Regions from separate parts of the Caballeronia sp. LZ062 genome, predicted to be linked through region 1. Evidence: predicted binding sites of a transcription regulator. Region 1 holds the regulator's gene; each other region holds the start of a gene.
The links. Region 1 encodes FliA, which starts transcription of late flagellar genes. Its sites were predicted from a motif close to CTAAAGTTTNNNNNNNNNNNGCCGNTA; they were not measured.
Positions count from the first base shown of each region.

Region 2: a site for FliA is predicted at 1,397-1,423, ahead of P9239_RS17260 (flagellin). Genes of this name have one in related genera too.
Region 3: a site for FliA is predicted at 1,706-1,732, ahead of P9239_RS08635 (DUF4088 family protein). Genes of this name have one in related genera too.

Region 1 covers NZ_JARTWB010000002.1:2,680,643-2,683,914, reverse strand. The annotation lists gene P9239_RS18565 (GGDEF domain-containing protein) at 41-1,123, shown strand; gene P9239_RS18560 (RNA polymerase sigma factor FliA) at 1,366-2,097, opposite strand; gene P9239_RS18555 (MinD/ParA family protein) at 2,118-3,035, opposite strand; gene flhF (flagellar biosynthesis protein FlhF) at 3,028-3,272, opposite strand, start outside.
Region 2 covers NZ_JARTWB010000002.1:2,395,250-2,398,521, reverse strand. The annotation lists gene P9239_RS17260 (flagellin) at 181-1,311, opposite strand; gene P9239_RS17255 (WbqC family protein) at 1,529-2,224, opposite strand; gene P9239_RS17250 (class I SAM-dependent methyltransferase) at 2,221-2,943, opposite strand; gene P9239_RS17245 (phytanoyl-CoA dioxygenase family protein) at 2,980-3,272, opposite strand, start outside.
Region 3 covers NZ_JARTWB010000002.1:560,841-564,112, reverse strand. The annotation lists gene P9239_RS08650 (AraC family transcriptional regulator) at 1-537, shown strand, start outside; gene P9239_RS08645 (AzlC family ABC transporter permease) at 679-1,356, shown strand; gene P9239_RS08640 (AzlD domain-containing protein) at 1,353-1,676, shown strand; gene P9239_RS08635 (DUF4088 family protein) at 1,818-2,582, shown strand; gene P9239_RS08630 (ATP-dependent helicase) at 2,595-3,272, opposite strand, start outside.

The DNA of each region.
Region 1 (3,272 bases):
CCGCGCGAGCACAAAGCAAAAGAAAAAACCAGGGGTTCACATGCAGCACGCCCACCACCCGCCACGCTGGCCTCATGCCTTCGCGTGGGCGGCGCTTCGGCATCCCGAACGCGAACAAGCCACGCTGCGCGTCGTGCTGGGCGCCGTCGTTCTCCTCGCCTACGCTTGCTATGCGTGGCGCTTTCCGTCGCGCGATGCGTCGCTGGTTGCGCAAATCGTCGGGCTCTATGTGTTGTACGGTGCGGTCACGCTGCTCATCGTCAGCCGCATGGCGTCGCCATCGACGAAGCGGCTCATGATCACGACGATCGCCGATCAGGCGCTCGTCGGCGCGGCGCTCGCCGCTGGCGGCGACAGCGCGCTGCCGCTCCTGTGGGTGGTGTTCTGGTTTTTGATCGGCTCCGGCTGCCGCTACGGCAAGCGCACGCTCGCCGTCTCGAGCGCGACGGCCATCTCCGTGATCGCCGCACTCGCGCTGTGGCAACCGTGGTGGAACGCGAACCTGTCCGCTGCGCTCGGGCTCGCGCTGAGCGTGCTGGCGGCATCGGTGTACCTGACCGTGCTCGTCGATCGTCTCGGCAATGCCAATCGCCATCTCGCGCGCCAGGCATCGACCGATCCGCTCACCGGCCTCGCCAACCGCTACGCGCTCGAACACATCGTCAATCGCACGATGGAGGCCGCAGCGCAGGACACCGCGCTGCTTCTGATCGACCTCGACGGCTTCAAGGAAGTCAACGATACCTACGGCCACGCCATTGGCGACTTGCTGTTGCAGCAGTTCGCCGACGTGCTCGCCCGCCGCATGCCCAATAGCGACACCGTGGCGCGCCTCGGCGGCGACGAGTTCGTGGTGCTCGCGCATCATGCGCAGAACCGCTCCGCCGTGCTCGCCATCACCGAAGGCATTCACGCCGCGCTCGCGTCCATCACGTCGGTGGAAGGGCGGGCCGTCTCGGTCTCCGCGAGCATCGGCGCGTGCATGCTGTCGAGCACCGCCGACGCGCGTCACGCCGACATCCACGCCGTGCTGCGCGCCGCCGACCGCGCCATGTATCGCGCGAAAAGCCTCGGCATCGGCAAAACAGTGTTTGCCGAAGCGCGAGACTTCGAGGCCGGCTAGCGCGTCACGCCGACATCCACGCCGTGCTGCGCGCCGCCGACCGCGCCATGTATCGCGCGAAAAGCCTCGGCATCGGCAAAACGGTGTTCGCCGAAGCGCGAGACTTCGAGGCCGGCTAACGCGTCCCGCCGACATCCACGCCGTGCTGCGCGCCGCCGACCGCGCCATGTATCGCGCGAAAAGCCTCGGCATCGGCAAAACGGTGTTCGCCGAAGCGCGAGACTTCGAGGCCGGCTAGCGCGTCACGCCTCGACGCTCGTCCACGACTGCTCGCGCAGCTTGGCGCGCAGACGCGCGACCGCCTGGCTATGCAGCTGACACACGCGCGATTCGCTCACTTCCATCACCGCGCCGATTTCGCGCAGGTTCAGGCCGCGTTCGTAGTAGAGGCTCATCAGGAGCTTCTCGCGTTCCGGCAGCTTGTCGATGGCTTCGATCAACGCGCCGCGCAGGCTGTCGTCGAGCAGCGCGGACAGCGGGTCCGAACGGTCGACGCAATAGCGGTCGAGGAACGGCTCGTCGTCGGCGGAGCGGTCGAAGTCTTCGTAATAGATCAGCTGGCTGCCGTGCAGGTCTTGCAGCATCGACTGATACTCGTCGAGCGGCAGCTTCATGTGCTCGGCAATCTCGGTCTCGCTCGCGGCGCGGCCGAGGTTCTGCTCGACCTTGTGCACCGCCGATTCCACTTCGCGCGACGTCTTGCGCATGCTGCGCGGCAGCCAGTCGTTGGCGCGCAGTTCGTCGAGCATCGCGCCGCGAATGCGCTGGCTCGCGTAGGTTTCGAATTGCGCACCCTGATCTTCCTTGTAGCGGCTCGCCGCATCCAGAAGGCCGATCATGCCGGCCTGAATCAGGTCGTCGAGGTCGACGCTCGCCGGCATCTTGGCGACGAGCTGAAGTCCCAGCCGTCGAACGAGCGGCGCATATTTCGTCAGAACGTCCGACTGTGAGAGTTTGCCTTGGGCGTTGTACATCTGAGTCACCTTAATCTTGATCACATCGACGCCGTACTGGTCAATGCATGACTGGAAAACATCGACGCCATGCGCCCCGTGTCCCGTCCGCCCTTGTCAGCCTCGCCAACCGAAAACCGCGCGTCATTCCGGACCTGCGTCTCGCGCTCAGACGGCGCGGGACGCATCGGCCAATGCAGAAGCTCCGCCGCAATCTGCCGGTAGTCGCGCGCCGCGGCTGTCGCCGGGAACGCTTCCACCGCACAGCGCGAGAGCTCCTTCGCCCGAGTGACGCGCGCATCCTCGGACACATACCCTGCCTGCACGAGCGACACGGCCAGATACCGGCTCGCGACGCCCGACAGGTTGTCGAACGCGACCGCCGCGTCAGCCGGGTTCTGCACGTGATTGACGAGCACGCGGAACTGGCCGATCGCATGGGCGTAGTGCAGACGCTTGATGCACGCATACGCCTCGGTGATCGCGGACGCGGCCACCCGCGTCACGATGAGAAAGTCATGCGCCTGCGCCGCGAGCGACGAGAGCGCGCCGTATCGATCGAGTTGCGCGTCGATCAGCACGATGTCCGCCGGTCCGTCGAGCAGCGCTCGGCACTGCGCAACGTCGTGGCTGATGCGTTCGTCGCGCGGCGCGGCGATCAGCGAGAAGCCGAACGGCGTGCGCGTCACGGCGTCTTGCAGCGCCTCGCGGCCCGACATGACCGCGGCGAGCGCGCCCGCGCCGGACATCCCAGTCATGCGCGTCACCGATCCCGCGTTCTGGCGCTCGTCGATCACGAGCACGTCCTTGCCATGCACGGACAGCGCCGCGCCCAGATTCACGACCGCCGACGTACAGCCGATGCCCGCCGGTCCACCCGCCACCGCCACCACGCGCGAACCGCCACGCGTGAGCAGCCTTCTCAGGCCTTCAGCCTGGTCGAGCACGAACTTATCCAAAGCGGACCTCATGCAGTTCGGTGGTGGCGCGCGCGGACAGAGCGGACAGCAGTGCCGGCACTTCGTCGTCCTGCGGCACGAACGGCGAGCCCTCGCGCGGAATGCAGAACGCGCTTTTGATCAGAAAACGCTTTGTCGCGACGTACAGGTTCTCCGGCACCTTCTGCCCGGTCGACACGTAATGCACCGGCAGCTTGTAGCGGATGACGGTATCGAGCACGCCGCCGAGATTCGTTG
Region 2 (3,272 bases), 290 kb from region 1:
GTGTACTCCGGTGCTTACGTGTTCGCGATCGTTCGAATTGGGCGGGAGTCGTCATCTCCCGGAAATGCGCACAGGGAGACGAGCTCCCCGGGCGCTGACTGCGGTGCTTCTTGTTGCGGCTATTTCTACAGCGGCGCGCATTGGACAGCGAATGCGCGCCTTACAGCGTCGGCGAAATGCTTAGCCGAGGAGCTTCAGAACCTGCTGCGGCATCGAGTTGGCTTGAGCCAGCACCGAGATACCAGCTTGTTGCAGCACTTGAGCCTTCGACAGGTTCGCGGTTTCCTGCGCGAAGTTCGCGTCGGTGACCTGCGATTGTGCCGACGACAGGTTCGTCGCTTGTTGCGTCTGCGTGGCGGCAATCGACGTGAAGCGGTTTTGCGCGGCGCCCAGGTTTGCCTGAATGGCGTTGACCGAGTTCAGCGCGTTGTCGATCGCTTCGATTGCACCGTTCGCGCCGTTGGTCGTGCTGATGTCGATGGCGGAAACGAGCGGCGGGTTGTTGTTCGAGTTGAGCGACGCAAGTTGCGTGGTCTGCGCGCTGGTTGCAGCCGTCGGCGTCTTGAACGCGATCGAACCCGGGGTCGTGCCCGAAGCAGCCGTCACGGAGAGTTCGGAGGCGGTTGCCACGCCGGACGTGATCGCCTGGTTGTTCTGGTCCGTGTACGTGAAGCCGCCCTTGCCGTCCGCGAGAACGTTGATCGTCGTGATTGCTGCCGTGCCGGTCGTTGCTGCGCCCGATGCGTCGAGGCTCAGGCCCGTGATCGAACCGATGGCCGTGCCCGACTGCGCGAAACCGCCGCCGATCTTGGCCGACGACACGTTCTGGCTCAGGTCGACCGAGATCGTCTGGCCGACGTTCGCGCCAACCTGGAAGCTCACCACGCCTGCCGAACCGTCCAGCACGTTCGTGCCGTTGTAAGTCGTCTGCGATGCAATGCGGTTCACTTCAGCGATACGCTGGGCGACTTCCTTTTGCAGCGCGGTCTGGTCGCTCGGCGACAGCGAGCCGGTTGCCGACTGAACAGCCAGCTGGCGAATACGCTGGAGGTTGTCGGTGATCTGGCTAAGACCGCTCGATGCCGTTTGCGTCATCGACACGCCGTCGTTCGCATTCGACACGCCTTGGTTCAGGCCGTTGATCTGCGAGGTCATGCGCGAAGCGATTGCCTGGCCGGCTGCGTCGTCTGCTGCGCTGTTGATGCGCTTGCCCGACGAAAGACGCGTGATGGCCGACGACAGTGCGCTTTGCGTGCCGTTCAGGTTTTGCTGGGCAACCAGCGAGTTGATGTTGCTGTTGATACCGATCATTTTCAATCTCCAAGGGTCTGGCGCTGTATCTCAAACAACGCCGTTTTTGGTCGGGGCGGCTAGTTGCTTGGCCGCTTGTTTAGGTTTTCGGCGGCGTTCGAAGAAAACTTTAGGCTCGACGTTGAGGCAATTCAGAAATTTTTTGGACGATGCTTTGCGCGGTTTGCGCCGCCCTGCTGCGCGGTCGCGCGCCGGGTTGGCGCCCGTGTCGCGTCGCTCAAACGAGATCGAATTCGCCCAACATGGCCTCAACTTCGTCAGCCGGGTTGAACATCAAAAGGTCGAGAATGGAAAGCCAGGGCACGAACGGCTCGCCGAACTGCCGGTATTCGAGCGCGCGCGGCTGTAAAAAACGCAGCTCGATTCCGCGTTCGGCGAAATCCGGCGCCGAATAAAGCGCGGTGCCGCCGATTGCGTTGATGTACGTCGTCGCGCCGAGTGCGCCGCATATCGCCAGCACCTTGTCCTGCGCGCGAAGCGAATGGTCGATCGGCAATGTCGACGAAACGACGATCCGCGTGTCGAGCGAAAGCCTTTTGTTCGTCGCGCGAATCGAGTGATGCAGGAAATGGAAAAGATTGCGCTCTTCCTGCTCGACGCATTCGCGCAACAATTCGAACCCTTGCGCGAAATGCGGCGCGCGCCGATATGCGCCCTGTATCTGATTGAGCAGCTTTTGCCGGTCGAAAGAAGGGGCGATCGAGCGCGCGACGACATCGAGCGAATCGGAATCGGCGACGAGCGGAATGCTGAAATACGCATCGCCGCCGTTTTGCAGGAAGCGATTCCGGTTGAACCAGCCTTTCTTCGTGTATTTGATGTTGTCGTAGACGACGAACACGTCGACTGCCCCGATCAGCTGAAAGTAGCCGATATAGGGCAGAAAGTAAGGCTGCATGATCGCGACTTTCATTTGCCGCAGATGAGGTAAATGCTCGCGCACATTTGCGGATAGATCATGCCGAGGTCGTAAATGCCGTCGAGATATTTACTGTCGATGATGCCCGCTTCGAGCGCGCGATCGAACTGGAAATTCGCGAGCGCCTTGAACATGAGGCCGCCGCGCTGTTCGACCTTGAAACCGGCGGCGCGCACGTCGGCTTCGAGCGTATCGAACGAATACGTCCGGCGATGCCCGTGCGCCCATTCGCCGGGCGTGACCGCGTTGTTCGATGCGATGAGTCCCATGCGCACGGCAATCTGCCGCGAGGGCGCGTCGGCGTTTGGGACGAGGACGTAGAAGCGTCCGTCGGGCGCGAGCCAGTCGTGAATGTTGCGCAGCACGGGTCCCGTTTCTTCCAGATGTTCCAGCGTGTTGATCAGGAAGATCGAGCGATACTTGCGGTCCAGCTCGGCCACTTCGAACGTCGCGTTGACGAAGCGCACGTGATCCGGTGAATTGCGCTGCGCGATGGCGATGGCATCGGAGGACGCTTCGATGACCGTGAGGTCCGGGAAGTGTTGCGCGAGCAGGGTCGTCGAGCGGCCTTCATGGCAACCGAGTTCCAGCGCGGGACCGGGTTCGAAATGCGGCGCGAACCGCTTCATCATGTAGTCGCGCACGATCTCGTCGAAGTTGTAGTCGTATCGCTTGTCGGGCCGCGACTGGGCCTCGGCATTGTAGTCACGCATCGCTTGCCTTGTATGTCTGGTTGGGTCTTGGCCGGGTTAGCCTTGGTCGGGCAGATAGAGTCTTTCAGTACGGGGTCGATACCATTCCGACAAGCTCACCGGTACCCGGGAATTGAAGCCGAGCACCTGACGCGTCAGCGGCGCGAGCTGCGCACCGCGCTCTTCGCCGACGAGTCGCGCGTAGTCCATCTGCGGTTTTACGAACGCGGGTCCGTAGCTGAGCGTCAGTGCGACGCGATTACGCGCCGTCGTGTTGAGCGTGCCGCGATGCCACAAGTAGGAGTTGAAGAGCACGACGGAGCCGGCGCGGCCTGTCACGTATTCCGCGC
Region 3 (3,272 bases), 2.1 Mb from region 1:
CTGGCGTGCGAATTGTCGCCGCACGCCCCGTCGCCTTGGTTCGCAGCCGACATCATCCGCGATGACGACCTCGCCCGCCGGCTCTTGCGCGCGCATCGGGCGCTGGAAAGCCTGACGAGCGATGCCGCGCGCGCCGATCCGCTCGCCGCCGAAACGGCGCTCGTCGATGCCGTCATGACGCTGCTCGCAAGGCATGCGCGGGAACGCCCGTCGTGCGCGCCGCCCGCCGCCGATGCCGTCCGCGTCGCCACGATGAAATCCCGCCTCGCCGACGATCTGCTCGAACCCGTCACGCTCGCCGAACTGGCGCGCACGGTCGGCCTCTCGACCTTTCACGCGGCGCGGCTTTTCACGCGGGAAACCGGTCTCGCGCCGCATGCGTGGCGTAATCAGTTGCGGATTGCGCGGGCGCTGCCTGCGTTGCGCGCGGGGGCGTCCGTCGCGCATGTCGCGGCGGCCAGCGGGTTCACCGATCAGAGCCACTTCACGCGGCATTTCAAGCGGGCGTTCGGGGTCGCGCCGGGGCGCTGGCGGTGATCGGCGGGGCGCCACCGCAAGAACGTACAAGCCTTCGCACGCACGCCGTCTTATCCTCCACGCATCAGGAGGACGATCTTGAACGCACCATCCGGCAACGCCTGGCGGGAACTCGCCGCCGGCGCACGCGACACCATTCCGATGATGATCGGCGCCGCGCCCTTCGGCGTGATCTTCGGCACGCTCGTCACGGCCAGTCCGCTCGCGCTCTGGCACGGCCAGCTGATGTCGCTCGTGGTCTTCGCCGGCTCGGCGCAGTTCATTGCGGTCGGCATGATCGCGGGACACGCGAGCTTTGCCGTCATCTGGGCGACGACCTTCGTCGTCAATCTGCGCCATGTGCTCTATTCGGCGACGCTCGCGCCCTACGTCGCGCATCTGCCCGCGCGCTGGCGCTGGGCGCTGGCGGGGCTTCTGACCGACGAAGTGTTCGCCGTCGCCTACACGCACTATCGGGCGCGCGCGCCGGGCGAGACGGGACCGCACTACTTCCTCGGTTCCGGCCTCGCGATGTATGTCAACTGGCAAGCATGGACGCTCATCGGGCTTTTCTTCGGCGCCGCGTTTCCGGGCCTGAAATCGCTCGGCCTCGATTTCGCGATGGTCGCCACATTCATCGCGATCATCGTGCCGCAACTCGTGGCGCTGCGCTTCGTCGCGGCGGCGCTGGCCTCGGGTGTGCTGTCGTTCGCGTGGCAAGGCTGGCCGTATAAGCTCGGGCTGCTCGCGGCGGTGCTCGCGGGCGTCGGCGTCGGCTTGCTGTTGACGGTCATCGAACCCAAACCGCGCATGAAAGACGCGAAGGAGCGCGCGCAATGAACTACGTGGTCCTGATCGTCGGCATGGCGCTCGTCACCTACCTGATTCGGGCGGCCGTGTTCGTGCTCGGCGAACGGCTGTCGTTCGCACCCGTCGTGCGCACGGCGCTCGGCTTCGTGCCGGTGACGGTGCTCACCGCCATCATCGTGCCGATGACCGTTTCGCCGCACGGCAACGGCGCCGAACTGACGTGGCGCAATCCGCAACTCGTCGCGGCGGCGGTCGCCATCGTCGTATGCGCGCTCACGCGCCGCGCGCTGCTGACGATCGCCGTGTCGCTCGGCGTGTTCTTCGTCTGGCAGCTCGTCGTGCTGCGCTAAACGCCAAACCGAGGCGCCTTTCAAGAGCCCTCAAGTTTCCGGCCGGCCCGCCGTTATCTGAAACGAATGGACTCCGCCCGCGCGGCGGGCCGACAGCACTTCCCGCCCTCGGGCCAGCCGAGCGCGGAACCGGAAACCGACATGCGTCAAATCACCCTTTCGTTGCGCGACGAGACCATCGCGTCGCTGAATCGCGACTTCGAGGCGTTCCTGCGTCTGTCGCTCAAGCTCGACCCGCAGTTCATCACGCCGTCGTTCGAGGACTATCTGCGCGCGAAGCTGCTCGACAACGACACGCCCCTCACCGAGCAGGCCGTGCAGCGCATGCTCACGCACGGCCAGTATGCGTGGGCCAAGCGCGCGCTCGACAAGGAGTTCCCGGACGTCGTCGAAATTCTGATCCGGCAGGCGGCCGAGCACGGTTTCGCGTTCGCGATCCGCTCGGACTGGAGCGCCGAAGATCTGGTGAAGGCTTCGCGCGAGTGGGCGACGGCCATCGTCACGGAAGCCAACGGCGATGCATCGCAGGTAGACGTGCTCGCCTCGCAGATCAAGTCCGCGGCGATGGATATCCGCGAAGTCGAACAGAAAATGCAGACGCCCGCCTGGCGTGTTGCCGATTCACTGCGCCAGCGCGTATTCGAAGCAAAGATCGCAGTCGAAACGAACGTCGGCTCGGCTGCGCGCGAAAAGCTCGGCGAACTGCGGGCGCTGCTGCGGCTCGGCATCTTCTACGGATCGATTCAGAAGCAGGAAGCACAGCAACTGCTCGAATATCTGCGCTCGCTGCGGCCGGAGCTTTTCATCGACGAACCGTACGACGGCTTCACGCGCTTTGCGGCGTGGCTGCGCAGCATCTTCGGCAGCGCGCCGCGCACACCGCGCGCTTCGCGCGCCTCGCGCTGAAGCGCCGCCACCCTACTCCCACATTCCCTTCAGACGCGCGGCGATATCGATCTTCGCTTTCGCCGCCGCAGCAAGCCCCGCAGCGGTCGGCGGTGCGGCGACCGGCACCGGCGGCCACGCGCCTGCCTCGAAGTGCTGCATCAGATGCGGCGGAATGAACCGTGTGCGCTGCGCCCACACGTGGCGGTCGCCGAGATTCGTCTGGTTGTGCACATAAAACCGCTGCGGCGTGACGATGTGCAGGTCTTCCTTCGCGCGCGTCATCGCCACATACAGCAGGCGGCGCTCTTCGTCGATTTCCTCGTCGCTGCCCGTGCCCATGTCGGACGGAATGCAGCCGTCCACGCCGTTCAGCACGAACACGTTGCGCCACTCCTGCCCCTTCGCCGAGTGGATGGTCGAAAGAATCAGATAATCCTCGTCGATGAGCGGCACGCCCGATTCGTCGCTCGTCGCGTCGGGCGGGTCCAGCGTGAGTTCGGTCAGGAAACGCTCGCGCGTCGGGTACGTCGACGCGATGCTTTCCATCTGCAACACATCGCCGATGCGGATTGCCGCGTCTTCGTGATTGCGCTCGAGGTGCGGCTCGTACCAGCGGCGGATCATCTCGAATTCGGCGGGCCACGGCGATTCGCGGCCGCACAGCTTGCCCATGAGCGCGACGAAGCGCGGCCAGTCTTCGCTCGCGCG